2 regions of the Proteiniclasticum sp. genome follow, and region 1 is predicted to be linked to the other one. Evidence: a T-box and tRNA genes for the amino acid it is inferred to sense, from the RefSeq annotation. Region 1 holds a T-box; the other holds one or more tRNA genes.
The links. The T-box of region 1 lies ahead of tyrS (tyrosine--tRNA ligase). A T-box ahead of a tRNA ligase gene usually reads a tRNA of that ligase, here a tRNA-Tyr.
Positions count from the first base shown of each region.

Region 1 (16,238 bases):
TTTTCGGTGTCAGCACCTTTTTCCGGTATGTGGACTTCAGAGAAAATACGGTAACCGACAGAACACTTCTGACCACAAGATCCTATACCTATCTGGATGTGACCGAAGTCAATGCTTCAACCATCGTTGAAGGAGAAGACAACCGTCTCAGCTACAACTATATCTTCCAGAACGGCAGAAGCTATGACATCAGAGTCAATGAGACAAACATGATGGAGGTCCGAAAGATCGATACGAAGATCAAGGGAACAGCCAGAAGATCCATCGACAACTATGCCATACAGGAAATGGAAAGAATGAAGATGTATACCAAGGAAGAAGCCCTTAATCTCTTCATCCTTGAATAGAAGAGTAAAAAAGAAAATCCCTTCAGCACAATCAACTTGCTGAAGGGGTTATTTTTTCGCGATGATTAATTATCGTAAATGAGATCAGATCTGGTCGATATTTTCTTCAAGAAGACTTTTCGACAGATCGATGAACCTCTTGTCCTTTGAGGAATTGAAGATTCTGACGCTGCCATCATTGTCGTCTGCGCTTAGAAGATTCTTTTCGACAAGCACATCCTTAAGATGCCTAGCCGTGCCTTCACTGCCGTCGACAATTAGGACGTCTTCACCGAAGATTCTCCTTAAAGAGGGCTTCACAAAGGGGTAATGGGTACAGCCAAGAACCACCGCGCTGATGTCCCTGTCCACTTTTTCAAGTGCATCTCTAAGATAATCATAGCTTCTCTGCTGGTACTGGTCTCCGCTCTCAATGATTTCCACAAGACCTGGTAGGGGAAGGCTGATGATTTTTCTTGACTCCGCATATTTCTCGGACAGCTTTCTGAACTTATTCTCCTGCAGAGTTCTGATGGTTGCAAGGACCAGGATCTTACCGTCTTCGGTATGGTCTATGGCCACCTTTAAGGCAGGTTCTATGCCGATGACGGGAATATGGCTGTATTTTTCCCTGATTTCTTCAATGGCCGCGCTGGTTGCCGTATTGCAGGCGACTACAATGGCCTTGCAGTCGAAAGAGAGAAGAAAATCCATCGCATCAAAGGACATCTTTCTGATGATCTCTACGTCTTTATCCCCATAGGGTGCGTGGACGGAGTCTCCGAAATAGATGAAGTCCTCATATGGCAGGAGCTCTACCGCTTTTTTCAGTACACTGATGCCGCCGACACCAGAGTCAAAAAATCCTATGGGTTGTCTTTTTGCCATTATGGTTTCCTCCGATTGATTTCTCATGCGTATTTGTCTACACCCTATTTTAGCAAATCGAATGGTTAAGTACAATTATCGTCAAGGAGGAAACTTGAGCTGAATGTAATGCCGCATTGCAGTTATCGGTTATAAAAGCGTGATTCTCAGATGCTTTCTTTTTCCGACGGTCACAACGAAGCTTCCACTTTCAGGGATTTCTAATTCTTCCACGATCTTCTTTCCGTCTACGGAAATGCCGTTCTGCGCAAGAAGTCTTCTGTAGTCATTAAGACTCGATAACAGGCCGTGTTCCTTAAGAATATGCCCAAGGCTGAAATTCTCCCTCTTTGACTCTGCTTCAGGAAGATCATCGGGAAGCTTATCCTGTGAATAAACCTTGATGAAGGTTTCTTTTGCGGCCTGTGCATTCTCCTTATCATGGTAGATTGCTGTAATTTCTTCTGCCAGTCTCATTTTGATCTCTTTGGGATTCTCAAGCTTCATTCTTTCTTCAAGCCTTTCGATTTCATCGGGAAGAAGATCGGTCACAAGGCTGAAGTATTTGATGATGAGATCATCCGGTAGAGTCATTACCTTGCTGAACATGGTTTCGGGATCTTCATGGATGCCTACATAATTGCCGAGACTCTTGCTCATCTTGTTTACACCATCCAGGCCTTCAAGAAGGGGCATCATGATCACCGTCTGAGGCGAAAGACCTTTCGATTTCTGTAGGGTTCTGCCCATGAGGAGATTGAAGGTCTGGTCTGTACCACCAAGCTCCACATCGGCATTTATGGCGATGGAATCGTAGGCCTGCATGAGGGGATAAAGGAATTCATGGATGCCTATGGGAAGCTGGGACTCATATCTCTTCCTGAAATCCTCTCTTTCGAGCATACGTGCAACGGTTGTCGTTTTGGTCAGATCGATGATATCGTGAAGCCCGAGTTTTTCAAGCCATGTGCTGTTGAAATGAACAACCGTCTTCTTTTCGTCCAGAATTTCAAAAATCTGATCGGTATAGGTTCTGGCGTTGATCGCCACCTGCTCCTTTGACAGCTGGACTCTGGAGACAGATTTCCCTGTGGGGTCTCCGATCATACCGGTGAAATCTCCGATGATGATATGAACTTCATGACCCAGGTCCTGAAATGCCTTCAGTTTTCGAAGGACGACCGTATGACCGAGATGGATGTCCGGTGCACTGGGATCAAGTCCCAGTTTCACACGCAGAATCTTCCCGCTTTCAAGTTTTTCTTCCAGGTCCTTTTCTCCGATAATTTCTTTCGATCCATTACGGATCATTCTCATAATGTCACTGATTTCCATAATTTTTCCCTCTCTTCCATAATTTCTGACAACAAAAAAGCCTTCATCCTGTAAAGGATGAAAGCTAAGCTTCATGGTACCACCTTAATTTATCTCCCATGTCACCATGGGAAAACTTATCGGGTACATTCATACCCTAGCACGATATCGGGTGCAGTCTACCGGAACAGCCTACTCTGCAAAAAACTGCATTTTGGTGCTCAGCTCGGAGATGTATTCATCTTAGGCTGCCTGTTTCCTCACACCAACCGGAAACTCTCTTAAGGCTCACCAGAGACTACTCGTTCTCGTCATCGCTTTTTTTGATTTAAGCACTATTCTATACATACATTTCGGTTAAGTCAATGCCCTTATTTAGAACATTCCCTCATACTTTTCAACCGAGCTTGCCAGCATATATCCGCATACGATGAGATACAGAGGGGTAAAGGCTGGGCTTTTCAGGAAGAATTCGAATACTCCGTTGGGTGCGAAATTATTTCCGGGTTCAAAGAGTGCAAGGATGCCTATGGTGATGAAGATGGTCAGTCCTGCAAGACCCAGTGCAAGCTTCAGCTGGCTGATCTTTACCCTCAGTCTGCTGGTGAGGTACTGACTCAGATCGTTTCCGCCAAGGACAATCCCGAAGAGGGAGAAAACAATCACCGTTACGATGAGAATATAGACACTGTAATAATTTCCGCTGCCGTTACCTGTGCCAAGACCCAGGAACAGTTCTCCGATGACAGCCAGGGCAATAAGGCTTAAAAATTTTAGTATTGCTTTAAACTGCAGATTCATAAATAGTGCGTCGGCAATAGACGCCATTCCCCCTTTTTCATGATATCTAAATAATTTTATACATTTAGCAATATTATAACGTATTGCAATTGTTTTTGTTAGTAGGGTATAGAAATAAACTGAAGCTCATACGTGACTGAACGATCCTGTACCGATGAAGCAGAGGAGTAATCTGATTCAATAAAAAAAACCCCTTTTATGGGGTTATGAAATATTAGAAAGGCTCAAAGAACCTGCGCTGATTCTTGATGGCCTGCTGGTGTGATTATGGGAAGATAATCTCACCCGGGTAGTGATGATGCACTACGAACTACTGTTCTGATTTCAGTATAATACAAACACTCGTTCTAGTCAACAGTAATTTAATTTTTCATTTAGGGAGAAGTATTGGTATAATGTAGAAGAAAATATTAAATGACAAGGAGCGTAATCAAATGAATCCAATAGTAACCATAAAGCTTGAAACAGGAAAAGAAATCAAAATCGAACTGTATCCTGAAATCGCACCAAACACCGTTGCGAATTTCGTCTCACTGGTCAAGAAGGGATTTTACAATGGACTGAAGTTCCATCGTGTCATTCCAGGCTTCATGATCCAGGGCGGATGCCCTCAGGGAATCGGAATCGGCGGACCAGGACACCACATCAAGGGTGAATTCAGCGGAAACGGCTTCAAGAATGATCTTAAGCACACCAAGGGTGTCATCTCCATGGCGAGAAGCCAGCACAATGATTCTGCAGGAAGCCAGTTCTTCCTCATGGTCGCAGATTCACCACATCTAGATGGACAGTATGCGGCATTCGGTCAGGTGACTGAAGGAATAGAGAATGCCATGGAAATCGTAAGAGTGGACAGAGACTACAGAGATATGCCAAGGGTAGACCAGATCATGTCTGAGGTCACTGTTGAGCATGCTGAAGAAATCGGGGAACCAGAAGTCATCAAGTAAATGTCAGTGTGTGTTAAATATCAGTTTTCAGGAGAGAAAAATGACAGATAACAGAAAAATACTGGTCTACGGACTCAGTGAAGAAGAAAAGGAAAGACTTGCAGGTGAAGGCCTTAATCTTCACCAGATCCATAACGGAAATGCCGGAGGAACTCTGGCGGAGCTCATAGAGAGCAAGGAGATCCCTCATATAGGTGAACCCCTTGGTGTCGTCAAGATCATGATCTTCTGCGGCTATGAGACCAATGACGAACTCAAGGAAATCATAACGAAGATCAGGAAAGAGCATGTCTTCGGTTCAATCATGGCTGTGATCACGAAAACGAATCTGAACTGGAAGTTTGACTATATGATTGAACATCTGCTGGAAGAAAGAGAAGAGAACAAGCAGATCGAAATGGAAAGAAGAGCGAAATTAGCAGAAAATCTGGGGTGAGAAAATGGCTAGAGTAGGAGACGAGCTTAAAAAGTCAAGGCAGGAATCTGGCATGACTTTGAAGCAGGTCGCAAAAAAACTCGGTGTATCGGAAAGCTTTGTAAGTGAAGTCGAGCAGGGCAGAAGAGTCATCAATGAAGATCTGATCAAGAGATTTTCAAAGGTGTTCGATAAGAAGATTACAACCATCGGTCTAGGCTCGCTTGAAGAATCAGCGGCCCAGTCCGAATCTTTCGAGAGAACCAAGGAGTTCATCAAGAAGGAAGTCTATGTGGCACCGAAAACACCGGTTAATGATTTATGGAATCAGGCATTCGGTGAGAATATCAAAAACGTGCCCATCTATGACTATGAAATGAAAAACCCTGTGGCACACAAAAGCCATGTGGTGGAAAACAAGAAGATAGACGGGCATCCCATGGATAAAGTAGCGATGCTGAAAGTGGAGAATGATGACCTTAAAGGATATCGTATCCATAAAGGCGATCTTGTTACCGGAGTGGAAGCCAAGGATATTCAGGGTACGCAGATTATGCTCATCTCCTATAAGGGGAAGAACATCCTCCGAAAGGTGAGAAATCTCAATAACGGAAATGTTGAGCTTCTGAACTTTAACGAGAGTCAGAGATCCGAAATTGTACCGATCAAGGAAATCAGGACAGTGCTGAAGCTATACAAAGTTGAAGTCAGTTTGTAGAGACACCATATTTAATATAGAAAGCTATACGAAAAATGACCCTTTCCATTCTGGAGAGGGTCATTAGTATTTCATGGGTTAACCTGCTGCAATATAATTAGGTCTAAAGTTTAGAAGTATCATTCTAAAATACATTCTGCGTAGATTCAAGATGCTTCGCTTTAAAGCTTTTACCTTAACCTTTCTTCCTCGAAGATCACATTGCCAGAACCATCATAAGCAACGATTCCCCAGAACTCAAATTCACTTTCCCAGGTAATAAGAAACATATCCTCGTAGAATTCCCGCTGGGTGAGTACCGTTCCATCTCTTAAATGGACCTCCACCTTATCGATGTTTGGGTCATTAAGGATCCCGAACGCTCTGGCATTAGGCTGACTGTATTGAGACGCATAGAAAAGCGGCTTATCATAATTTATCTCTAAGCCTGTGACATCTCCACCGAAATGCCAGAAGAATCTGTTGGATTTTTTAATGATACTGCAAGAAATCCATCGATCATATTTCCCGAGAAAATATTTCCCACCGGTAAAATCTTCCACATGGACAACAGTGGATGGACCATAATGAATACTTCTTTCAGATGCCCGGTAAGCAGCTGTAGGATCTAAATAGATTGCTTTGGAATATATAACCAGAAACAAAACCGAAAGAATTAGAATATTTCTCATAAGTTTCTTTTTTCTATTCATGAGCTGCACCTGCCTTCAATGGAACCTCCACCTTGTAGTATCTATTGTAAAAATCATACTCAATAATCAGTTTCTTCGAATATTTAGGAAAGTTGTGCACTGTCCAGAGTCCTCTTGAAAATGATGAAAATCCAGAGCCAAAGAAATAATCCTTGCCTGTTTCATCCATAATCGTTCCAATATTCCCCAAGCTCCATCCCATTCTATTAAAACTGGTATCTATCTGTCTGTAAATAATGTTCATATCACCATTTTTCTCATAGATGACCTCATCAAATTTAATTACCCGATCATCGATTTTTACTTTTTCATCCACATCTATCCGGTAGAGGATATCTTCTTCAGGGATAGTCCTTGCCGGGTTTCTATCCAGAATAATCATGCCGAGCGGCATTATAAAAGCAAAAACAAAATAAATCACAATAATTCCGACTAGTGTATTGGTTATATAATATAACCAACCGAGTAGTGGGCTATGTTCCTTATTCAATGCCTTTCCGATTTCTACAGGATCTCCGAAGTTTGTAATTGTCAGCTCTTCCGCCTCTTTCTCTGCATAACCTTCAGAGATATAGTCTTCTTTGCGCTCTTCAAGATGCACCGTCAGTTCTTTCTCAATGGATTCATGATCAAAGAAGAATTTTACCTGGGCGATAATCTCCTTCAGATACTCGTCCCTATCTTGCCAGCTCATACTGTCCACCAAATACAACCTTTTCCACAGACTGAGTAAACACTTCCCACTGCTCTTTCTCAAGAGTCAGCTGCTTTTTTCCTTTCACCGTTATCTGGTAGTACTTCCTTTCTCTTCCTGCATCACCTTTGGAAAGGTACGACTTCAGCCAGCCCATATTCTCCAGTTTATGGAGTACGGGATACAGTGTGCCTTCCTTGAACTGGAATGAGCTGTCAGAGCGGCGCTCCAGCTCCTTGATGATCTCATATCCATACATGTCCTGATCTGAGAGAAGTGATAGAAGCAATAGTCCTGTTGTACCACCCAAGAGATTCTTATCGAAATTCATGTTCATCCTCCTTATCTTTATACCTAGACCTTCTATGGTTAGAATACCTAGACCTTCTATGGTTAGAATACCTTGAACTTCTAGGTATGTCAAGATAAGAAATCTGAGCATAACAAGTGTAGCAGACATCAGTTTTCAGGCAAAAACGGAACTCAGATTCAGAAGAGCTGAGATTCAGTTTTGAAAGTCATCAACAAGGATCAGGAAAACCTGTGGACAAGTCTTCCGTTTTTCTGCTGGTCATTCTCATTGAATATCACGATGTATCCCTTTAGACAGAATATTTAGAGGGTGTTTATCCACAGAATGTGGATAACTTATCCGTTTCTATGGATAACTATTGTTAATTACGGACTTATACACATATACTTAATACTAGAGCTACTACTTTCATACCGGAAAGGACTTAAGATACATCATGCTGATTGTGAATTGTTCACTTAAAGTTATATATTACTTAATGAATTATTCCAATTAGAGCAATACCATTATACTATAATCAGATTATTAAAGAATTTTGAACAGATTGGACAAAGAACTACAGATGAAAGGAATGAGGTAAAAAATGAAAAAGAAATTAGCGATATTGATGATTTCCGTACTTGCCATGACCATGCTTGCAGCCTGCGGAGGAGAAACCTCCACAGATGAGATAAAGAATCAGGGTGATCCTATATCACTGGGGTCCTTCGTGGATACAGAAGGCGGAATTCTGGGGAATATGCTCCTGCTTGCTCTTGAGGACAAAGGCTACGAAATCGATGATAAAGTGCAGTTCGGCACACCGGATGTGCATCGTAATGCACTCCTTCAGGGCGAACTTGACCTGGGAATTGACTATACCGGTAACGGACAGTTCTATTCAGAGGGAATAGAAGAGGATACCTGGAGAGACAAAGACGCAGGCTATGAAGCCATAAAGACCTTTGATGAGGAGACCAACGGACTCATCTGGATGAAACCTGCCGATGCCAACAACACAGAAGCTCTTGCCGTGAAAAGAGAATTTGCTGAAGCAAACAATCTTTCCACTATGGAAGATCTGGCCGCATACATCAATGATGGCGGAGAAGTGAAGCTCATCACCTCACAGCTTTTTGCCGAAAAAGAAGCTGGGCTTCTTGGTATGGAAAAAGCCTATGGATTCAAGCTTGAACCGGATCAGATGATTCAGCTTCCTCATGGAAATACAGCTGAAACGCTGAAAGCCCTGGCCAATGGAACAGACGGGGTAAACGTCGCTCTAGCCTACGCAACAGACGGTTCCCTTGTGGATCTTGATCTTGTGATTCTAGAAGACAGCATGTCCATTCCACCGGTTTACGAACCATCAGCCATAGTCAGAAAAGAAGTGCTCGACAAGTATCCTGAAATTCAGGAGATCGTAGAGAAAGTATTCGGTCTGCTCAACAAGGAAAATCTTCAGCAGATGAACAAGGAAGTCATCGTTGACGGACTTTCACCACGAGACGTGGCGGAAACTTTCCTGAAGGACAATGGAATTCTGGAATAACAGAGATACACCAGACACCAGCTTAGAGCATTTAGATGTAAATTTTAGCCGACGAAAGAGGTAATATTTTTGAAACGCGCGATTGATAAGCCTCAGATGTTTTATTCCATTGTGGCATTTCTGGCCTTGGCATTTCTGAAGATTGTCGAGGTCAAGCCAAACAGGATAGCAGGTGGAGAGAAGTACACAGCCTATGCACTGATCGGGTTTCCCGTTCTCATCCTTCTTGGAGGATTTGTTGCCATGGCTGTGGTGTCTCTGTCTCCATCAAGAAGAAAAAGCCTCATGTCCATAATCTGTGGGGCTCTTCTTTTTGTCCTCCTGATGTTTCTCATGGGGAGAAAAGCTGAGGCGCTCTCAGAAGGCAGCCCGGCAATCCGAGTCAGTCTGTCCATGGGTTTCTATATCGTTCTTGTCATGCTCTATCTTCTTTTTGGTCATGCGATCAAAGGGAAGGACCGAACAAGCAGGATCATCAAGATGATTGCAGCTCTAGTCATCACTGCAGTGATTGTGATGATCTACATGGGCAGCTTTGACACCTTCTCCATTATGAAAGAATATCAGATCAAGAGAAACCAGTTCATCGGAAGCGTAAGAACGCATCTCTTCCTCTCTCTTGGTTCTGTTCTGGCGGGTGCACTGATCGCCATCCCTCTTGGGTATCTTGCCTACAGAAAGAAAAATCTTGAACGTGCCGTCATGGTGCCGCTCAGCATCGTTGAAACCATACCCAGTCTATCACTATTTGGTATCCTTCTGGTCCCCCTGGCGGGTCTTGGAAGGATCGGTTTCTTCAGGTCCCTGGGCATCAGCGGTATCGGATGGGCACCTGCCTTTGTCGCACTGACGCTTTATACACTTCTTCCCATCGGAAGAAACACTTTAGTCGGATTCATTTCGGTGAGCAGAGACGTCATCGAAGCTGCCATGGGCATGGGTATGAACAAAAGCCAGATCTTCAGAAAAATCGAGTTTCCCCTGGCACTTCCCATCATCATCACAGGAGTGAGAATCGCTCTGGTCCAGACCATCGGCGGAGCAGTTCTAGCTGGCCTTGTTGGTGGAGGCGGCCTTGGCACATTTGTATTCCTTGGACTTGGAGAAGGATCTCCGGATCTTGTCCTACTCGGTGTCATCCCCATAATATTCCTGACCCTCACTATGGATGGAATATTGAAAAGTGTCATTCAGCGTATAGGGAGGAGAAAATAATGATCAGGCTTATAGATGTATATAAAGACTATGAAGGATATGAAGCGGTGAAAGGGATATCCATTGAAGTCAAGGAGGGCGAACTCTATGTACTTCTTGGTCCTTCCGGATGCGGAAAATCCACAACCTTGAGACTCATCAACCGTATGGTCGAACGCTCCTCCGGGGATATCTTTGTTGAAGGCGAGCATGTGGATTCCATTCAGGTGGAAACTTTAAGAAAGAAGATGGGCTATGTCATTCAGAGCACGGGACTTTTCCCTCATATGGATGTGGCTGCCAATATCGCTACGGTACCTCATCTTCTGAAATGGGATGAAAAAAGAATCAGAGAAAGAAACAGGGAAATGCTTGAGCTTGTGGGGCTTGAGCCTGAGGTGTATCTCAAAAAACTGCCACGGGAACTCTCTGGAGGAGAAGCCCAGAGAGTCGGTGTTGCAAGAGCGCTTGCCGCAGACCCGCATATCCTTCTTATGGATGAGCCCTTCGGAGCGGTTGATCCCATCAGCAGACTGAGGCTCCAGAAGGAATTCAAGGAGATCCAGAAGAAACTGAAAAAGACGGTGATCTTTGTGACCCATGATGTGGAGGAAGCTCTTCTTCTTGGGGATAGAATCTGTATCATGAGAGACGGGATTGTTGTTCAGGAGGGGACACCGGAGCAGGTCATCCTGAAACCCGAAGATCAGTTTGTTGAAGACTTCTTCGGAAAAGAAGGCGCTTTGAGTCTTCTTGCAAGATTCAAGGCAAGGGAGTACAAAGAAGAGCTGAAAGTTCAAGGTGAACCTCTTGCAGATGATGCATCCCTGAAAGAAGCCCTCTCTGAGATGATCCTCCGAGGGGAAGACAGAGTAGCTCTTAACTCAGGCAGCATCTCACTTGCGGCCATCATGAAACTGATCAGAGGTGAACACACATGAAGAAGAATCTCTCATTTATCCCCATCATCATCCTGATCCTTCTGCTTGGCGCGATGCTCATCTATTCAAAAGGGTTTGAGCGCATTCTGGGCAGCATGTTTACCTCGAAATTCCCTGAAGGCTCAAGAACTCCGCTGCATGTACTCTTTATGCAGCATATGGAAATGGTGGTCATCTCCAGTGTCATGGCGATTGTATTCGGGATCACGCTTGGCCTGTTTCTCACCACGAGCTTCGGCGAAGAGTTCAAACCCTCACTGCTTAAGCTCGTCAATCTCGGTCAGACCTTTCCTTCTGCAGCGCTTCTTGCGCTGGTGGTGCCCATTGTGGGCTATGGCATCAAAGGTGCGCTCATTGCGCTGTTCATCTATGCACTCATGCCTATTGTCTATAACGTGGTTGTGGGCATAGAGGAAGTACCGGTTTCTGTCGTGGAAGCGGCTCGGGGAATGGGTATGAGTGAGTGGGAGACCTACAGAAAGGTCAAGATTCCACTGGCCATGAATGCCATATTGGGCGGAATCAGAACCTCTACAGTGATCAACATCAGTGCCGCGACACTGGCTGCCGCAGCTGGAGCTGGAGGCCTTGGCGTCCTTGTTGTGAATGGGGTGAGAACCTTCGATATGGTGCTTATCCTTATGGGGTCAATCCCCGTTACAGTTCTCGCGGTGATCGTTGAGCTGATTCTTGAACAGGTTCAGAAAAAGCTTGTCTATACCGGCAGCTGAACAGATATAAACTGCAGGCATACAGAAATGATCATTCAGGAAAGCTTATAGAATATCACGTGATATAATGAATTATCTAAATGGAAGAAAGGTGGAAAAATTATGAGATGGAGCTTAAATGAGCTGTACCAGTCATTTGAATCAGAAGAATTTGTGAAGGATTCCGGAAAGATTCTGGAACTGATCGGAGAAGTCAACAGTTTTGCGGAGAAGGAGCTTAAAGAGCCTGATCACGCAAAGGAGAAGATAGAAAAATACCTTGAATACGACATGACGCTGTCAAAACTCATCTCCAGAGTGCTGGGTTATTCAAGTCTCACCATGTCTGTAGATGCAAGAAATGAAAAAGCGAGAGAAAACTATTCAAGAATAGCCATGAAATTGTCCGACCTGACCAAAGCTGAGGTCATGTTCAACCGGTTCATCGACAGGACGGAGAATCTCGAAGAAATCATAGAGACAAGCGAGCTTCTCAAGGAGCATGAATATATTCTGCTTGAGACCAAGAGAAATGCAGAGTATCTTCTGAGTGATGAAGAAGAAATCCTCATCTCAAGGATGTCCAATACAGGATCCAAAGCCTGGACGGATCTCCAGAACATTCTCACCTCAACACTTCTTGTGGATATCGAGATGGATGGTGAAATGAGAAAGCTTCCTCTTCCCGCAGTGAGAAACCTTGCCTATGACAAGGATCCATCTGTAAGAAAGAAGGCTTTTGAAGCGGAAATTGCCGCATATAGCCAGGTGGAAGAATCCTCAGCGGCAGCGCTGAACGGCATCAAGGGTGAAGTGCTTACTGTAACAGAACTTCGTGGATTCAAAAATCCTCTGGAAGAAACCCTTGTACAGTCCCGTATGGAGAAAGAGACACTGGATGCAATGTTCACAGCCATTAAGGAAACGCTCCCCATGTTCAGAAAATACCTGAGAAGAAAAGCGGAACTTCTGGGTCATGAAAACGGACTTCCGTTCTATGATCTTTTTGCCCCTATGGGTGAGTCACAGCTGAGCTTCTCCTATAAAGAGGCCATGGACTTCGTGGTGAAGAATTTCAGCACCTTCAGTACAAGACTTGGCGATTATGCCCGCGGAGCCTATGAGAAGAACTGGATGGATGTCGAGCCAAGAGACGGCAAGAGAGGCGGGGCTTTCTGCTCAAATCTTCATGTCATCGGTGAGTCAAGAATCATGTCCAATTTTGATGGAAGTTTCAGCAACATGACTACTCTAGCCCATGAACTGGGACATGGGTATCATGGATTCAATCTGAAAGATGAGTCCATCCTGAACAGCAGCTATCCGATGCCTATTGCGGAAACGGCGTCGATTTTCTGTGAAACCATCGTCGTGAACGCTGCCCTTAAGGATATGGATGAAAAAGAAGCGGTTACGATCCTTGAGCAGTCCATCTCCGATGCCTGCCAGGTCATCGTGGATATTTATTCCCGTTATCTCTTTGAAACCAGACTCTTTGAAACACGGGCAGATCATCCGCTTTCTGTGAAAGAGCTGAAAAGCTATATGCTGGATGCCCAGAAGGAAGCCTATGGTGACGGTCTTGACAGTGATATGCTTCATCCCTATATGTGGCTGAACAAGACCCATTACTACTCTGCAGGAAGAAATTTCTATAACTTCCCGTATGCCTTCGGACTTCTGTTCTCCAAAGGCCTCTATGCCATCTACCTGAAAAGAGGAGAGGAGTTTGTCCCTGAGTATGACGAGCTTCTTGCTGTTACAGGTAAGAGAAGCATAAAGGAAGTTGCAGAGAGAATGAACATCGATGTGACAAAACCTGACTTCTTCAGAGACTCTCTCTCCATCATCGAAAAAGATATTGAGAAGTTTCTTGAACTGACAAAGAAATAGATAAACTTCAAAAAGAAGCAGCTGATGAATGAATAGCAGCCTCTTTCTTTCGTGGACATCTGGATTACGTCAAGGACCACTTAGAAAGAGGCTGTTTTAAGAAAAAGCTCTATTCCTTTAACCGTGAGGCTAAAGGAATAGAGCTTTCTGATTTTGAAGCTGTAAAAAGGGTCAGCTTAAGCGGAATAGTTTCTGCACGCTTCACTGCAAGTTCTGCAGGATTCTGCGCAGGCTTTGCAGTGCTCATGGTCATGCTTCTCGCACTCTTCTGCACAAAGATCACAGATTTTTGCACACACTGCCACCAGGTCTTTTGTGACCTTGCCGCTTAATGTAAGCTGAGCGGAAACGAAACCGCAGACATCTGCGCATTCCCGATCAAGCCTTATGCACTCTGCCATCATCTTCACATCGTCTTCTTTGAGACAGGCATCAAAGCAGTGATTGCATGATATCATGCATTCCTGCAGGGTAGTCATAAGTTTCTTATCCATGATTTTCCTCCTCATATAAATATGTTCTGCCGTTACATGACCAATATAGGGAAAAAATGTGGCACACCTGTGGATAATGTGTTAGGAAAGGGAAAATAATCAAATGGGAAGACCAGTGCCTCTTAAGATAATCTTCTCTGAAGAAACACTGATCTGTTGGATTGATGTCTAATTTACTGGAGTAACCGTTATGCCGCTGGACCTCGGTTCTTGAGGATGAATCCCAGAAGAAGGGTTTTGAGTTCCTCCGGTTTCTCGAATATGGACACATGGCCGCATTCAGGAAGGATGACATATTCCGAATTTCTGATCTTATGATGGATAAGCAGAGACTGCTTCGGTCTTTTGAGGATGTCCTCCTCACCGCAGATGACAAGGGTTTTCACACGGATATCCTCAAGGATATCGGTCATATTCACATCGTTTATAAAGGTATCGTAGAGAATGATCTGTCCATCCAGATATTCCTGGCCCACATGTTTGGTGGCTTTTGCTCTTGCTTCAAGAAACTCCGCGTTTTCTCTCATAAATTTCTCTCCGTAAATGGAGGGTGCAAGAATATTGAAGAACTTTTCACCGTCACCTTCCTGAGCAGCCTTCTTCCATGAGGAAATGAAATATTTCATCACCGGGTCAAGCTCGCTTGTGGAATCGATGATGGTCATGGTCCTCATGGTGCTGCCATAAAGAGAGGCAAACTTCATGGCCACCTCACCGCCGTAGGATGTGCCGATGAAATGTGCGTTTTCGATTCTAAGCTCTTCAAGAAGCATTTTAAGCTCGTCTGCATGTTCCTGAAAGGTATAGGGACCATCCGGTTTATCCGATTTCAGCTGTCCTTTGAAGTCATGAAGAAGGACTCTGAAACCCAGGTCTTCAAAGGGCTTTGAAAGTGCATACCAGCTGTTTGTACTGGCCATAACACCATTAAGAAATACTATGGTTTCCTCTGCGTTCTGATTACCCCGGATTTCATAGAAGATTTTTGTTCCATTAATATCAAAAAAGACATAAAAATAACCCCCCAATTACTAAATGATATAACATCATTATAAATTAGAGGGTACTGATTCAAAAGTATATAAAAATGGATTCTACTTGTACAGAATGCCCATTTCATCCATGAGATGATAAAGGAACTTCGCTGCACCGTCCTCATCATTGGAAGGAGCGATATAGTCCGCTATGCTCTTCACGTTTTCAACAGCATTGCCCATTGCGCCTTTTATTCCCGCAATCTTGATCATGGACAGATCGTTATAGTTATCTCCGATGACCGCCACATCTTCAAGATCCACCTGGAGATGCGTACAAAGCTGCTTGAGTGCAATACCTTTTGAGGTTTGGCTGCTGGTCATCTCGAAATTGTATTTCCAGGAACTGAAGGTTCTGATTCTTTTATCCATAGTGAAATACTCCATGGATTTCTGGATTTTGTTGAGGTACGCACTGATGGATGATACGCTGTTTCCGCTTTCAATGCTCATGAGCAGATCCTCCATGGTGGGAACAACCTTAAGATTGCCCTGGGAGAGAACAAGACCCAGCACATCTTTTTCCAGTTCTTCTTTTTTCAGGGTATCCGATGCGCCTACATCTTCAAGTTCTTTGTAAAGAAGATCAAGTCCGCCCTGAGTGATGTAGGTATACTCGTCATCCGCAACTTCAAACTCCAGATTCTGCTGCTTGAGATAGGTGATGATTTCACGTACCTGATCCTTTGGGATGGACGTGGAGTGCATTTTTCTTCCGTTGGCATGATAGACACTGGCACCGTTACTGGATATGATATATGGCTTTACGGGAAGCTCGGCGATGATCCCTAGAATATCATTATATGATCTTCCTGTGGCGATGCACACGGGCATACCTGTGTTCATGGCAGTTCTGATTGCATTCATACTGAAAGGGGTGAGCTGATGATCAGAATTTAATAAAGTTCCATCCAGATCTGTTACAAAAAGTTTCATATGAACCCTCCAAATTGCGATTTCTCTTTCATCCAAAGTATATCATACGATACCGTTTTCAGGTTCACACTATTTTAGGCAGCTGCAGATATCAGTCTGCAGCTGCCTATACAGCAGTTTATTTTATGACATAGGGAATCTGAAAATGGCTTTCACACCGCTGTCAAGGGACAGCTTCTCGTCTGATACCACATAGACCTTGGCTTTCTGTTTTATGGCCATGAGCGCCAGATCATTAAGCATATCGCCGGATCCGTTTTCATCCAGCAGTTTTTCATTGTCCGGATCGATATGTCCGGGAACCGTCTTGTTCAGATTGACGAGCAGAGTGTCGATCCTCATGTCTCTTGCCGCTCTTGCAATCTCGCTGATATCTTCTGATGCCAGTTCTCTTGATTGTGACAGTTCATATCTG
Region 1 covers NZ_DAMBTF010000002.1:174,080-190,317, reverse strand. The annotation lists gene RTX25_RS01960 (DUF308 domain-containing protein) at 1-347, shown strand, start outside; gene murI (glutamate racemase) at 432-1,214, opposite strand; gene tyrS (tyrosine--tRNA ligase) at 1,344-2,603, opposite strand; T-box leader at 2,579-2,831, opposite strand; gene RTX25_RS01945 (hypothetical protein) at 2,883-3,335, opposite strand; gene RTX25_RS01940 (peptidylprolyl isomerase) at 3,743-4,258, shown strand; gene RTX25_RS01935 (DUF3783 domain-containing protein) at 4,299-4,694, shown strand; gene RTX25_RS01930 (helix-turn-helix domain-containing protein) at 4,699-5,391, shown strand; gene RTX25_RS01925 (hypothetical protein) at 5,562-6,083, opposite strand; gene RTX25_RS01920 (permease prefix domain 1-containing protein) at 6,076-6,777, opposite strand; gene RTX25_RS01915 (helix-turn-helix transcriptional regulator) at 6,761-7,108, opposite strand; gene RTX25_RS01910 (glycine betaine ABC transporter substrate-binding protein) at 7,674-8,621, shown strand; gene RTX25_RS01905 (ABC transporter permease) at 8,691-9,836, shown strand; gene RTX25_RS01900 (ABC transporter ATP-binding protein) at 9,836-10,756, shown strand; gene RTX25_RS01895 (ABC transporter permease) at 10,753-11,487, shown strand; gene RTX25_RS01890 (M3 family oligoendopeptidase) at 11,590-13,359, shown strand; gene RTX25_RS01885 (four-helix bundle copper-binding protein) at 13,536-13,853, opposite strand; gene RTX25_RS01880 (alpha/beta hydrolase) at 14,042-14,881, opposite strand; gene RTX25_RS01875 (HAD family hydrolase) at 14,948-15,823, opposite strand; gene RTX25_RS01870 (hypothetical protein) at 15,947-16,238, opposite strand, start outside.

Region 2 (16,238 bases), on a different contig from region 1:
CTATCACAAGGCAGAGGCGTCTTCACGAGGACTTTATGTTCAGAGAGGCAGTATTCTATCTCCGGAAGCGAAGAAAATTCTGCTTCGGGAATACGGTTATAATGAAAATCGGGAAGCTGAGGAAATACTTGATGGTGATGTGGTGAAAGCGGATTATATCATCACCATGACAGAAGCACAGAAAATGGAAATCAGAAGGCGATACGGCGGGGAAAAGGTATTTACGCTTAAAGAGCTTGCCGGCGAAACAGGGGACGTTATGGACCCTTACGGCATGGAAGAAGAAGTATATATCAGAACGTTCAGTGAAATCAGAACACTGATCCAGAGTATACAAGATTTTGAAAAGTTCAGGAGGTAAACATGAAGATTGCAATTGGTTCTGACCATGGCGGCATCACGCTGAAAGAAACGGTGAAGGAACATCTCGAGAAGAAAGGATATGAGGTCAGGGATTTCGGTACATATACCCGAGAGTCCTGTGATTATCCGGATATCTCGGAAAAGGTCGCACTAAGTATTGCAGATAAAAGTCAGGATTTAGGTATCCTTATCTGCGGAACAGGTATCGGTATCGGGATTGCGGCAAACAAGATCAGAGGAATCCGTGCAGCCCTTTGTCATGATACATTCAGTGCACATGCGACAAGAGAACACAATGATGCCAATATACTGACCATGGGCGAGAGGGTAATCGGACCTTCATTGGCTCTTGACATCGTTGATACGTTTTTGACTACGAAGTTTGAAGGCGGAAGACATCAGACAAGAATCGATAAGATCACATCACTGGAAGAGAAATATATAGAAGTTGAGGAGGAAAAATAATGGGTAGAGTAATAGAAATCAATCATCCGCTGGTACTGCACAAACTGGCGATCATCAGAGACAAGAACACGGGGTCCAAAGAGTTCAGAGAGGTGGTAGAAGAAATTTCCACACTTATGGCTTATGAGGTGACCAGAGACTTGCCGATGGAGGATATTGATATTGAAACACCAGTTGCGATTGCCCACTGCAAGACAATCACAGGAAAGAAGCTTGCCATCGTTCCGATCTTAAGAGCGGGTATCGGTATGGTTGATGGTATGCTTAAGCTCGTTCCTGCTGCCAAGGTCGGACACATCGGTCTTTACAGAGATGAGAGCACACTACAGCCTGTAGAATACTTCTGCAAACTTCCAAAGGACATCGAAGAAAGAGACGTAATCGTAGTTGATCCTATGCTTGCAACTGGCGGATCTGCAGTTGATGCGATCCATATGCTGAAGAAAAGAGGAGCGAAGTCCATCAAGTTTGTCGGCCTTGTTGCTGCTCCAGAAGGAATCAAGGTTCTATCAGAAACACATCCGGATGTGGATATTTTCATCGCTTCAATCGATGAAAAACTGAATGAGCACGGCTACATCGTTCCAGGACTTGGAGATGCCGGAGATAGACTTTTCGGAACTAAATAATCAGATGATGATGGTGCAGACTGCGAAAACTGATTTCGGAGTCTGCATTTTTTCAGGATCTGTTCCAGATAATCGGTAACAGGTGAATTTCAATCATCCATGAGTCTCATAGGCAATCTTTTTCAAAGGGAAAATCAGGAACGTTTTCTGTTCCTGAAAATGCACTCAGTGATAAAAAAACAGAAATATTTTTTTGGAAAAACCCTTGAAATATCATCGTCCAGGCTATATACTAGTCTTTGTCAGTTCATTTGCTGGTGTGGCTCAATGGTAGAGCAGCTGATTTGTAATCAGCAGGTTGATGGTTCGATTCCGTTCACCAGCTCCACATTTCAGGAGGAGTACCCAAGTGGCCAAAGGGGGCAGACTGTAAATCTGTTGCAAGTTGCTTCAGTGGTTCGAATCCACTCTCCTCCACCATTTTTTCCGATGAAATACCTTAGCGAATGTTATTGACAAAACCCTAAGACTGTTGTAATATAAAAAAGCAGTTGTACACAAATAGGGAGGAGTACCCAAGTGGCCAAAGGGGGCAGACTGTAAATCTGTTGCAAGTTGCTTCAGTGGTTCGAATCCACTCTCCTCCACCACAAAGACACAATTGTTACAATTGATGTCTTTTTTTATGGAATTAAAATTGAATACTCTTATCAAGAGAGGTGGAGGGAAAGGGCCCTGTGAAACCCGGCAACCTGTAGCAATACGTGGTGCCAATTCCTGCAGCATTACGCTGCGAGATAAGAGAGATGTAGAACTTTGACACACCTCTTCTTATTGTGAAGAGGTTTTTTGTTGTGTAAAAATAAGGAGGAGAAAATGAAAAGATTATTTACTTCAGAATCAGTAACAGAAGGACATCCGGATAAAATCTGTGACCAGATTTCAGATGCCATACTGGACAGCATACTGGAACAGGATCCTAAGGCGAGAGTTGCCTGTGAGACAGCGGTGACAACAGGTATGGTGATGGTGATGGGGGAAATCACTACAGACTGCTATGTGGATATTCCTAAAATCGTAAGAAAGACGGTCACTGAAATCGGATATGTTCGTGCCAAGTTCGGATTTGATGCCGAGACATGCGCTGTACTGACTTCTATTGATGAACAGTCACCAGATATCGCTCAGGGAGTTAACGCTTCTCTTGAAACCCGTGAGGGTGACCATGATGCAATGCTGCAGACAGGAGCAGGAGATCAGGGGATGATGTTCGGTTTTGCTACAAACGAAACTGAAGATTATATGCCGATGCCTGTGAATTTTGCGCATAAGCTGGCAAGAAGACTTGCTGAAGTCAGAAAAAATGAGCTTCTGCCATACTTAAGACCTGATGGCAAGACTCAGGTGACCATTGAATATGATGAGGATGATAAGCCTGTTAGAGTGGACACCATCGTCGTCTCCACACAGCACAGTTCTATCGTGACACAGGAAGAAATCAGAAGAGACATCATCGAAAATGTCATTAAGGCTGTAATTCCTGTAGAACTCATGGATGAAGAGACGAAGATATTCGTGAATCCGACTGGACAGTTCATTGTTGGTGGACCGCAGGGTGACTCTGGTCTTACAGGAAGAAAGATTATTGTCGATACTTATGGCGGATACGGCAGACACGGCGGCGGTGCTTTCTCAGGAAAGGATCCGACAAAGGTTGACCGTTCAGCGGCATATGCTGCAAGATGGGTTGCAAAGAATCTGGTGGCAGCAGGTGTTGCCGATAAACTGGAAGTTCAGCTGTCCTATGCTATTGGTGTGGCTAAACCGATTTCGGTTGAGGTATTCACTTTTGGAACAGAGAAAATCTCACACGAGAGCATCATCGAAATCATCAATAAGGTGTTTGACCTCAGACCTGGTGCTATCATAAGAGACCTTGATCTGAGAAGACCGATCTACAGACAGATTGCTGCATATGGACACTTTGGAAGAAATGATCTCGATCTGACATGGGAAAAGCTTGATAAGGTCGATGAGATCAGAGCGCTGCTCAGCTAGTATATAGATAAACCTGAATCAGAAATTTAAGAATCATAAAAGTCCTGCAACCAGATATCAAATTCTGGCTGCAGGACTTTTAAATTTATCTGTTCTTTAGGTTACCTTACTTCACGTCGATCAGCAGGCTGATTCTGAGGTGATCGAAATTCAGTTCATCACCGGTCTCTCTTCTTGCGGAGAGTTCCAGTAGTGTGATTTTTACACTGATTTCCTCATTTTCCAGCAGGATAACAGCATCTTCCGGATTGAGAATGCCTTTTTCCATCTGTCCTTCATGTTTCTCTACGATTGCGAGAATATCATCACTTAGTTCTTCTTGAAGGATCAGCTCATCTTTAAGGGTGATTTTAAGGTTCGTTATATCGGTGAGTTCTATTTTCATGTCCTGGAAGGTTACAGATTCTGTATAGTTGTTCAGCATAAACAGGTAATCAAAACCTGATACTTCTGATGCGGATTCATTCTGGTCGGTAAACAGGTTGATGTATTCCATATTGGGGTTACCGTAATGATCCTCACGCTCGAATCCGAAGGTGTCCTTGAAATCCGAGTAAGCATATCCTGAATCGAGATGTCTGATTTTATCCAGGTCTCTTGACTCAAAATAAGAAACGATACTTGAGATATTCTTGCGGTCTTCTTCTGAAACATTGGTTCCCGGTACGACTTCGCCTGACACCAGCATATTGTTTCTTTCGAGCAATGTCGAGAAGCGCTGATTCTGACTGAAGTTAGAAACACTGAATGCGGACAGGGGACCAAATATGGATATCACAGCAAGGATCGATAGACTTACTGGAAGGAAAATATTATTGAGCTTCTTCTTGATGATGAAGTACAGCATAGCAGTGAGTACCCATAGGCCAAGAAGAACCACGAGATAGCGGTTTTCTGTCACGCCATATTGGTATATTCTCTTTGCGATGGAAACAAACATCATGGCAAGGATGGGAAGCAGTATTCTTGGAAACCAGGTTCTAAAGAGTCTTGCCAGCTGATTTTCATGGAGTATTGGTGTAATGAAGAAGATTACCGCGGCTGAAACCACTGAATACCAGAGAACCAGATTGGAAACCAGTCCGCGTGGCCATTCCTGAGTCACAAGAATCTTGATGAAGTAAACATAAAGGATTCCGGTATAAATGGTGATCAGCGGAATGACGATATAAAGCAGAAGAACTTTGAGGGCTTTGGAATAGAGATGCTCATCAAGGTTCTCTTCTTTTCTTGGGAGCTTCGAGAGGAACATCAGTGCGCCGAATATGAAGGTGACAACAAGGAAGAAATAGAAGAACCACTTACCGTCTATATCGGCATCAAACAGAGCGTTGATGGTGAAAATGATTGCCGAGATTCCGAAGTACAGTACACCGGAATAGAGAATAGTGATAAACAGTCCGTTAAAAACACGTACGACATAATGCTCATAATTTTCTGTGAGCTTCAGTCTCAGTGTATAGAATATGGCGATGATGAGGATGAGCAGTGTTCCCACAAAACGTACAGTACTTACCATATTCATCTCTTCTGTATAAAATATGTAGTAGAGCACCATAACGGCCAGGGCAGGTACCACTGTAATGAGCAGTGCCGGTTTATCCGGCCAGAATCTCTCAGCCAGATGTTTCAGAGAAATGCTTAGGAGCATTCCGATGGCTGTGACCATAGCCATTCTTCGTAGAGTGTCCGTTTCGTAGATACCCTGAATATTTCTTTCGTTTTGAGTAATGAGCAGTCCCATGAGAATAAATGATAAAATTGCTGTTACAGGGAAACGGAGAAAGCTGTCTCCAAGGCCTGAAAATTGTTCTTTGATTCTTTCTGTCAGTTTCATGATCGAGAAAACATCTTATATGATGTTTTCTGTTCACCTCCTTGTATAATAAGGATTTCTTTATCTGATTGTATTATGTCTTAGCTACATTTTAGTATCAAAATCATGTCAGGAGTATTACTTACAGAAAACTTCATAATGATTTAAACAAAGTCTGATCGAAAACATGCGGATTTCAGCATATATAAAAGGACACCATTCACGGGAATGATGTCCTTTTCAGATATTTTTCTAGATGAACTGTCTGCCTTCAATATAAACATGGAGAACTTCCAGGTTTTCGGAAAGAACAAGAAGATCAGCATCATAATTCAGTGCAATCTTACCTTTCGTCTTTTCAGCGCCGATAAATTTAGCACCGTTTAATGAAGCCATCTTAATGACTTCATGAAGAGGAATATCGGTATGCTCAAACACATTCTTCACTGCTTTGTCCATGGTCAGAATGGAACCGGCCAGAGCGCCTGAAGTGAGTCTTGCCGCACCTTCTTTGGAAATGACATCCTGTCCGCCGAGTGAATAGATACCGTCGGGCATTCCGCAGGCCATCATGGCATCGGTGACCAGCAGCACTTTATCCGTGGATTTGGCTTTGTAGGCGATACGAAGTGAGGGATAGCTGACATGAATGCCGTCGGATATGGTCTCAGTGGAAATATCTGTGTCAAATATTGCACCGACAACTCCGGGCTGTCTATGAGTAAATGGAGTCATGGCATTGAACAGATGGGTGGAATGATTACATCCAGCTCTTATGCCTTTCATCGCCTCTTCATAGGTAGCCACAGTATGGCCGATGGATACGTTGATATCATTTTTTCTCAGGAATGGAATGAGCTCAAGTGCACCTTCCACTTCAGGCGCCATGGTGATATTCTTGATGAGGTCAAGATCTTCACCCACCATTTCTCTGAAAGATTCAAGTGTGGGTCTGATGACGAAGTTGGGGTTCTGTGCACCGATAGCCCCTTCACTGATGAAGGGTCCCTCCAGATGTACACCGCCTATGGATGCTCCACTTACTTTACCTTTTGCCTCTTTTGCCGCTTCCACAGCCTTTCTGATTTCTCTTACGTCCACGGTCATTGTTGTGGGTAGGAAGGTTGTTGTCCCATGCTTTGCTACGGTTGTTGATATGGCTTCCAGAGCTTCAAAGCTTGCCTCCATGGTGTCGTGATTACCCGCTCCATGGATATGGATGTCGACAAAACCGGGTGAAAGATATCTTCCGTTACCTTCTATAACTTCATCTCCTGAAAAATCAGGACTGAAACTGATGATTTTTCCGTCTCTTGTCTGTACTGACATCACTTCAATACGATCAGGAAAAATCACTTTAAAATCTTTGAATATCATTTTTTGCACCTCTTTACTATTTCAGTCTGCTGAGCAGATTTCTTCTTCTTCTATTATACAGCAAATCGGAAAAATAAATTAATCAAAATGAATAGATTATTTGCAGGTATATATAATAAACCATGTCAGGAAATGTGGAAACCCAAAGCCTTTTAGATTATCATATAACTAGAGATTAACGTTAAGAAAGAATGCAGGGAGTAGTTATGGAAAATTTAGAAGGTGTTGTACGCGACATCATATTTCAGAATGAAGAAAATGCCTTTTGTATTTTCAGAATAGAAGATGACAAGGATATTCATATCGCATTGGGTACATTTCCATTCATATCAGTAGGCCAGACACTTATTCTGCACGGAGACTGGGTAACCCATGCAACCTTCGGCAGACAGTTCAAATGCGAAAACTATGAGGAGGTTATGCCTAATTCTTTAAAAGGAATCGAGAAATATCTGTCTTCTGGAACCATATCAGGCATAGGGCCCATTACCGCGAAAAAACTCGTCGATAAATTCGGCAGTGACATTTTCAGTATCATCGAGAATGATACTAAGCGTCTGATGGAACTTGAAGGGATAGGAGAGAAGAAAATCAAGCTCATCTACGATTCATACATCAAAGGCCGTGAAGTGAAGAATATCATGGTCTTCCTTCAGAGTTACGGTGTTACACCGAAACAGGCGCTGAAAATCTATAGGGTATTCGGAAATGAAGCGGTGTCAAAAGTCAGAGAGAATCCGTATGTGCTTTCGGAAGAGGTTCCAAGCATCGGATTTAAGACCGCTGATGGAATCGCTCGAAATCTGGGCATCGAAATTGACTCACCTTTCCGGATTCAGAGCGGAATCAGGCATATCGTCAATGAGTACTGCGCTCAAGGGAGCACTTTTATTCCTAGACCCGTTCTTCTGGAAAAGGGGAGAATGACTCTTGAAGTTCCTGAGGAGCTTATCGAAGAAAATATCATGCACAGTGTGATGACGAACAAACTTGCCATGGAGATCGTCGGGGATGTGGAGGGAATCTTTTCCCTTCCATATCTCTATGCTGAAGTTTCGGTCACGAAAATGATGCTCACGCTTGCGCTGAATGAAGTGGATGATCTCAAAATCCCTGTGGAAGAATACATCAGAGATTTTGAAAAAGAGAATATGATTGAATTCCATGATAAACAGATCGAAGCTATTGTAGGGGCTGTAAACAATGGAATTGAAATCATTACTGGTGGGCCGGGCACAGGTAAAACGACAATCATCAAATGCATACTTGAGATTTTTGACCGGGCTGGGAAAAAAGTTCTTATGGGTGCACCAACAGGAAGAGCGGCAAAAAGAATGTCTGAGGCTACAGGCAGAGAATCCAAGACGATACATAGACTGATTGAACTTGGTGTATCCACAGAGGATGAAGAGGTTTTATTTGATGAGGATAACACTTTAAACTGCGATGTGGTGATTATTGATGAAGCTTCCATGATTGATGTCATGCTGATGAATAATCTGTTGAAAGCGATCAAACCTCATACAAGACTGATTCTTGTGGGAGATGCGGATCAGCTCCCTTCTGTCGGTGCGGGGCGGGTGCTGGAAGATCTTATCGACAGTACAGCCTTCAAGGTGGTAAAGCTGCAGTTCATCTACAGACAGGGAAAAGAATCCTTTATCACAACCAACGCACATAGGATCAACACCGGTGAAATGCCTCAGCTCAATAATAAAGGAAGTGATTTTTTCTTTATCAGCGGAGACAGCAATGAGGATTCACTGAGCAAGATCGTTGAACTGGTTACTTCGAGACTGCCAAAATTCAATAAAAACTGGGATAGAATCAGAGACTTCCAGATCCTGACACCAATGCGCAAAGGAGAGCTTGGTGTTTATAATCTCAACCAGGTTCTTCAGATGGCTCTGAATCCCAACCGCAAAAAGTATGACTTTACTGAGTTTCAGGTCGGTGATAAAGTTATGCAGACCAAAAACAATTATATGATTAAATGGAAAAAAATAAAAAGAGCGCATGGAGAACCGCCGGAAGGGCAGGGTATATTCAACGGAGATATCGGATATGTGACGGAAATCAATACTGAGGACAACATCGTATCTGTTCTGTTTGATGAAGATAAGATCGTCGAATTTGAATCTTCTGAACTGGATGAACTGGAGATGGCTTATGCTGTCACAATTCATAAGAGTCAGGGCAGTGAATTCAAGGTTGTGATCATACCCATGTTTATGGGGCCGCCTCTTCTGATGAGCCGTAATCTGATCTATACCGGGGTGACCCGTGCGAAGGAGCTGCTGGTCCTTGTCGGCTCCAAGAAAGCATTAAGCTACATGATCAAAAATACCAGAACTTACGAAAGACATACATCGCTGAAATACAGAATCCTCAGTGTTCTGGATAATGTGAGCATGTAGGTGATCTGTAAGTCTCGTTAAATAGGTGGGGGAATTTATGAAAACAGAAAAGATAAAACAGCTGATGAACTGGTATGATACCTCAATGGATAAAGCGATCAATATGAAAACTGTTCCCTATATGGGCATTGAACCGGTCAAAGATCTGGTGAAAAAGATTCTTTATGATGGCGGTCGTGTGCTCTACATTACAGGGGAAGACAAGGAAAAGGTTCTGATTGTAAGAGTGATGAGGGAGGCTGGGTTTGAGTCCATTTCGGTACATCAGGAGATGGAAATCAATGAAATGGATGCGTTGGTCATCTGTGATTATTTTCAGGCACTTAGAGTCAGAGGGGAGTATGATCTTGTCATCTATGATGATGTGAACTCTTTTCCGATTCATAAAAAGCCTGAAATGCAGCAGCTCATCGGATTTATCTTTCCGAAATGCAGAAAGGTCATTGCTTACTCCTTCGAAACGGTATTCATGGGCATGGAGGTCATTGAAGTGCCTATGGCAGGGAGAAGCGGTTTTATTTCTGAACCGCGGATTCTGGAAACCAGGCTTAATCTTGATGAATTTGTGCCGACTTCTGTTTACGAGTATCTGCTCTGGTTTGTGATCGAGAAGAAGAAGGTGCTGTTTCTGACATCAAATAAAAAAGTGAAGAAGAAAGTGGCAAGATTTCTTTCGAAAATTGATGAGTCTCTGGAAAGTTCGATTTATGATGTGGATGAGATCGGAACAATGAAGATGAAGGAACTCTGCATGGATGGAACGAAAGCCCATATCTTCATTACGGATGATCTGGACGATTATCTGGAGGTGGAATCCAATCTGGAAATCATTATCCATGGTTCAGATTCTGCAAGGTACAGCTACCGTGAGCTGATTTTCTTCTGTCTGAGAAGCGGTTATTATGACGAACTCAATGGTGAAGTCATTATGCTGTGTCAGAGTGTAACCCGAGATATGGAAAAGACCAGAGATCTGGCAAGACATTTCAATAAGGTTCTGTGGGATGAAGGCTTCGAGTAGACTGCTTAACATGTTTCTTAAGATTCTCTATCCTGAAGTGACGTGTCCTGTATGTAGAGGAGTCCATCCGGGTATCTGTACATCCTGTAGAGATTCACTGAAAATCTATGATGAAGGTTGTCTCGATCATCAGAACAGGGGGCAGTCATTATTCAGGCACCAGGAAGAAGCGCAGGCCCTCGTTGCAAACTTCAAGAAAAAAATGATTTTTTCTGCAGGAGATGCCATGGCTGATCTCCTGTTCGAACGATGCGGAAATGAACTGAAGGGTTTTGATCTGATCACATTTGCTCCATCCTCTGATGAATCACGGAAAAGACTTGGGTTTGATCACGGGAAGTATCTGGCCTGTGCGCTATCGGGAAAAACGGGTGTTCCTGTAGTCGCTCTTTTTATCGCTGCGGGTAAAGAACAGAAAGTTCTGGACAGGGAAGAACGCAAGGTGAATGCGAAGAATATCAGACTTCGAAAAGGAAATTTCAGTGGGCTTAAAGGGAAAAGGGTTGTCCTCATTGATGATGTCTATACTACCGGAAGTACTGTACTGCAGTGTTTAGAGCTTCTGGAGGAGCTTAATATGGAGTGCAGGTACCTTACATTTTCCAGACTCTGAAAAAAGCTGCCTGACCGCAGAGTTTAATTTCTAAAAAACGCCTTGATAAATCAAAACAACATAGCTATAATGATTAGATGAAAGTTATGTTTGTAGTTGCTCAGGGGTAACCCTGATAGTCCAGGCCAGTCGCAGGCAAAAGGATCCACGTAAGTCAGTCAAAGCGCTGACAATCATGGTGCGGCTTAGAAGTAAGTCCTGCCAGAAATGAGAGGGTAAGTAGTGAGAGGTTAAGTCCGGGTAGCAAAAGCTCCAGCAGGCGAGTGTGGGGTCAAATACTAGGTCAAATAGCTTTCAGCACATTTGTGCAGTTAAGCAGCCTATGGCTGCTTAATTTTTTTGCGCTTTTTTGATTCCTGGGTGATAAACCGGAAGTTTAGGGCTATAATATTAAATAGAGCAAAATACTGAACTTAAGAGAAAAGGTGAAATATGGATACAATTTTATTCTATTTATTTATCATATATTCTATCGTACCGAATATTTATTTTCGTTTTTTTTCAAAGAACGTGATGAGATTTATGCCTGCCGGTGACAAAGATATCGCATTTACATTTGATGACGGTCCGGACCCGAGATACACACCTCAGCTTCTTGATCTACTTAAACAGCATAGAATCAAAGCGACTTTTTTTGTTTTAGGCGAAAAGGCGAAGGCGAATCCGGATATCATCAGAAGAATTGTAGATGAAGGTCATGTAATCGGTCTTCATGCTAATAAACATATCGGAGCGCCTTTCAGATCGTATAAAGCGATGAAAGATGATTTTCACAATTCACTCGACATCCTGAAGAACATGGGGGTAAGAATACATCTTTACAGACCTCCGTGGGGGCTGGTCAATGTGGTTTCGCGTAAATTCATCAGAGAGTATAAGTTTGCACCGATATTATGGTCCATCCACGCTTCAGACTGGAGCAGATACTGTAATGAAGAACATATCGAAAAAGTTCTCACGCAAAAAGTAAAGCCTGGAGATATTGTTCTGCTTCATGATGGAAGAGGGGCTAAGGAAGCCCCTCAGAGAACAATCAATGCACTTAAGAGTGCGATACCTCAGATGAAGAAAAAGGGATTCCGTTTTGTCATCCCGATGGATAGCGAAAAAACGACCACAGCTTAAGGAGTGATCAGATGAACGCATTAAACAGTATCGTCGCCTTTTATGACAGGAATATGGTGAAACTTCTTGGATGGAAGAAAATTCCTGGAAGCGATCTTGAGTTTTTATATCTTGTTCCGAAAGTGCACAGAGGTAAAACTGTGACAATAGAAGATGGAACAGTCATCCATAAAGGTGATCATATTTTTGAAATACATATCATCAATACAAATCTTGCGAACCTGGATACAGGGTACGGAAATCTGTTCATCATGCTGAAGCAGGAACTGAGTCAGGTTGGAGTGCTTATGCAGACAGAAGAGTATAGCATGTACAAAGCTCTCCTCTCTGTTACGCTGCTTCATAAGCTGGCAAGAAGAGTAGGATTTACTGTAAGAGAGATCGATCATCCGGTCAGAAGAAGAATGGTTTCCTTAGGTGAAAATATACTGAGAAGTGCACTTCGCAAAGGAAAGAATGAGAAAGACGGGAAGAGGCGCATAGCTAAAGAGTGCTGGATCTCGAAAACGCAGATTATTGAGATATCTAATAGCTGAATCGAACAAATCATAGGGATGCTCTCCGCAAGGGAGAGCATTTTTTATTGCCGATCAGAGTCTGTAATAAATATGAGCTGTCTGTTACGATATTTAACTACAATTGTCCAGTCTAGTTCCGATACTGTACTAAAAATTATGGGATCTGTTTGTTGCATGATTCTCATAGAAAATGAATAGCAGTACTTTGAAACGAGAAGCGAAATTGAAGTGAAAATCCGCTGGGGAGATGAAACAAGAAAGAACCATTGTAATAATTATTATTAATTGAAAATAAATTTTATGTAAAACTGTAATATAACATAGTACAGATATCCGTATTTCAATGAAAAAATAGGTTTTCTGTTCTGATTATGTGCTAATTTATCATGGTGCTTGTCATAGATACATAGAACAGCTTAAAAGTCAATAGTAAATACTGCAAAAACAGGTTTTAGCAATAAAAAATTATATTGATTAGGTATTAACAAATGTGATCAGGTATTGTATAATACGATTGTAGTAAAAAACAGATGATTAAAAAATAACCTATGTGTTATAGAATTATTAGGAGGAAGTACAATGAAGACTCAATGGCAGGGATTTACAGAAGGAAACTGGCAGAATGAAATAGATGTTAGAGATTTTATTCAGAAAAATTATACCTTATATGATGGTGATGATTCTTTCCTTGAAGGACCGACAGAGGATACGCTGAAAGTCTGGAAAAAATCAAGTGAACTGATTGTAGAAGAAATCAAAAAAGGTGTTCTTGGTGTAGACGAAGAGAATATTGCAGGCATCAACAATTTCAAGCCAGGTTATATCGACAGAGACCACGAATCAATCGTTGGACTTCAGACAGATGCTCCTCTTAAGAGAATCATTAATCCATACGGTGGATTCAGAATGGTGGAACAGTCACTTGAAGCTTACGATTTCACAGCTTCAGATGCTATCCTGAAGGATTTTCCAAAGTACAGAAAGACTCATAATGAAGGCGTCTTCCATGCATATAACAAGGAAATGAGAGCGGCAAGAAGTACCGGTCTGATCACAGGTTTACCTGATGCATACGGAAGAGGAAGAATTATAGGTGACTATAGAAGAATCGCTCTTTATGGAATAGACAGACTGATTGAAGAGAAGAAGAAGGATCTTGAGAATCTGACAGGTCCAATGCTTGATGATCTGATCAGAAAAAGAGAAGAGACAAATGAACAGATCGTTGCACTAGGCGAAATGAAGAAAATGGCTGCATCATACGGATTTGATATCTCAGAGCCTGCTGCTAATGCCAAAGAAGCTGTACAGTATGTATACTTCGGTTATCTTGCAGCAGTTAAGGAGAACAACGGTGCGGCGATGTCCCTGGGCAGAACAAGCACATTCATCGACTGCTTCATAGAAAGAGATCTTAGAAACGGAATGATCAATGAAGCACATGCACAGGAACTGATCGATCAGTTCGTTATAAAGCTGAGACTTGTAAGACATCTGAGAACACCTGAATATGACGATCTGTTTGCAGGAGATCCAACCTGGGTAACTGAATCTATCGGTGGTGTGGGACTGGACGGAAGACCGCTGGTTACCAAATCTTCTTTCAGATTCCTTCATACTCTGATCAATCTTGGAACTGCTCCTGAACCGAACATGACAGTATTATGGTCACAGGCTCTGCCAGAGAACTTCAAGAAGTTCTGTGCGGACATGTCCATCCAGACAGATTCAATCCAGTATGAGAACGATGATATTATGAGACCGACTTATGGAGATGATTATGCGATTGCCTGCTGTGTATCCGCAATGACTCTTGGTAAGCAGATGCAGTTCTTCGGAGCAAGATGTAACCTGGCCAAGTCACTGCTTTATGCATTAAACGGCGGTGTGGATGAAAAGACAGGAAAGACAGTCATCAGCGGACTTGAACCGATCACTGATGCAGTTCTTGATTACGAAAAAGTACTAAGCAATTACACAAAGGTACTGGAATATGTTGCTGAGCTTTATGTGAATACCATGAACATCATTCACTATATGCATGATAAATATGCTTATGAAGCTGGTCAGATGGCTCTTCATGATACAGAAGTGGGAAGACTGATGGCGTTCGGTGTAGCTGGACTGTCCGTTGCTGCGGATTCACTGTCTGCAATCAAGTTTGCCAAGGTAATGCCTAAGAGAAACGAAAGAGGAATCACTTCAGACTTCGAAATCGAAGGAGAATTCCCACAGTACGGTAATGATGATGACAGAGTGGACGAGATTGCTGTAAAGCTTGTTGAAAAATTCTCATCTGAGCTTAAAAAGCACAAGACATACAGAGACGCGAAACATACACTATCCGTACTGACCATCACATCTAATGTGGTATACGGCAAGAAGACAGGTTCAACTCCAGACGGAAGAAAAGCTGGCGAACCATTTGCTCCTGGAGCAAATCCAATGCACGGCAGAGACCTTGAAGGTGCTCTGGCATCACTGAACAGTGTAGCTAAGATTCCTTACTGTGATACCTGTGAAGATGGTGTATCCAACACATTCTCCATCGTACCTGATGCTCTAGGAAAGACAGGGGACGAAAGAATCAGTAATCTTGCTGCAGTTCTGGATGGATACTTTGCACAGGATGCACATCATCTGAACGTAAATGTATTCAACAGATCAAAACTTGAAGATGCTATGGAACATCCTGAAAAATATCCTACACTGACAATCAGAGTTTCAGGATATGCAGTAAACTTCAACAGATTATCAAGAGAACAGCAGATGGAAGTTATTTCAAGAACATTCCACGATGCAATGTAATATAGAACATACAGAAAAGACAAGATAAGGAGAGAAGGCTATGAAAGGTAGAATACATTCAATAGAAAGCATGGGCCTCGTAGATGGACCTGGAATCAGAACCGTTGTATTTCTGCAGGGCTGCAAATTGAGATGTCTCTACTGTCATAACCCGGATACCTGGATGATGGGCGGCGGAGATCAGGTGGAAGCCTCTGATCTTGTCAGGAAAATCGGAAGATACAGACCCTATTTTGAAAAGTCAGGAGGAGGGGTTACATTCTCCGGAGGAGAACCCCTTCTGCAGCCTGAATTCCTCCTGGAGAGTCTTAAGCTCTGCAGGGAAAAAGGGATCCACACAGCGCTTGATACTGCTGGATATGGTTTCGGTGAGTATGATGAGATTCTTCAGTATACAGATCTTGTTCTCTTTGACATCAAACATGAGGATCCAAAGCAGTATCTGTTTGTTACAGGACAGAAAGAAGACAAATCCGCAAGATTTCTTGATGCTATACAGAAAGCAGGAACAAAGATGTGGGTAAGACATGTTGTTGTACCGGGTATAACAGATGGTGAAGATCATATCCGAAATCTTGCAAAGAAAATCAGAGAGCTGAAAAATGTTGTCAAGGTTGAGCTTCTTCCTTATCACACAATGGGTGAAAACAAGTATGAAGTCATGAATATGAAGTACAAGCTGGAAGGTGTTGAACCAATGGACCGCAGCCGAAATGCCGAACTTATGCAGCTTCTTCTTCAGGAACTTGGAGAAGGCTTCTGTGAAAGAAAAGAAGAGGGCAAAGAGGAAACCTATATACAGAGAATCGGATAATAGAATTTCAGGATGATAAGGGTGTAAAATCTTTATCATCCTTTTTTGCGAAGCGGTTAAGGCGAACTGTAATATGGTAGGTAAAAAGAAATGCTCTTTATGAAATCTAAGTTGGAAATTGAATACTTTCGTGAAAAAGTATAATATATGTATATAAACGTGGACGTAAGTCTTGGTATTAAAACCATTTATTTTATGAAGAAAGATATATTCTTCAGGCTATACACAAAAAGAAGATATAATGAGTTTTCTTGATGAAGCGGGTACTTTTGTT
Region 2 covers NZ_DAMBTF010000006.1:76,967-93,204, reverse strand. The annotation lists gene RTX25_RS04950 (low molecular weight protein arginine phosphatase) at 1-361, shown strand, start outside; gene rpiB (ribose 5-phosphate isomerase B) at 364-828, shown strand; gene upp (uracil phosphoribosyltransferase) at 828-1,457, shown strand; tRNA gene RTX25_RS04935 (tRNA-Thr) at 1,711-1,785, shown strand; tRNA gene RTX25_RS04930 (tRNA-Tyr) at 1,793-1,877, shown strand; tRNA gene RTX25_RS04925 (tRNA-Tyr) at 1,963-2,047, shown strand; SAM riboswitch class I at 2,102-2,201, shown strand; gene metK (methionine adenosyltransferase) at 2,274-3,455, shown strand; gene RTX25_RS04915 (DUF4153 domain-containing protein) at 3,562-5,292, opposite strand; gene nagA (N-acetylglucosamine-6-phosphate deacetylase) at 5,524-6,648, opposite strand; gene RTX25_RS04905 (ATP-dependent RecD-like DNA helicase) at 6,855-9,065, shown strand; gene RTX25_RS04900 (hypothetical protein) at 9,103-10,086, shown strand; gene RTX25_RS04895 (phosphoribosyltransferase family protein) at 10,070-10,699, shown strand; gene RTX25_RS04890 (polysaccharide deacetylase family protein) at 11,222-11,824, shown strand; gene RTX25_RS04885 (YkoP family protein) at 11,836-12,360, shown strand; gene pflB (formate C-acetyltransferase) at 12,922-15,150, shown strand; gene pflA (pyruvate formate-lyase-activating protein) at 15,191-15,964, shown strand.
Region 2: it has a tRNA-Tyr gene. The T-box ahead of tyrS (tyrosine--tRNA ligase) is inferred to sense a tRNA for this amino acid. The anticodon was not compared.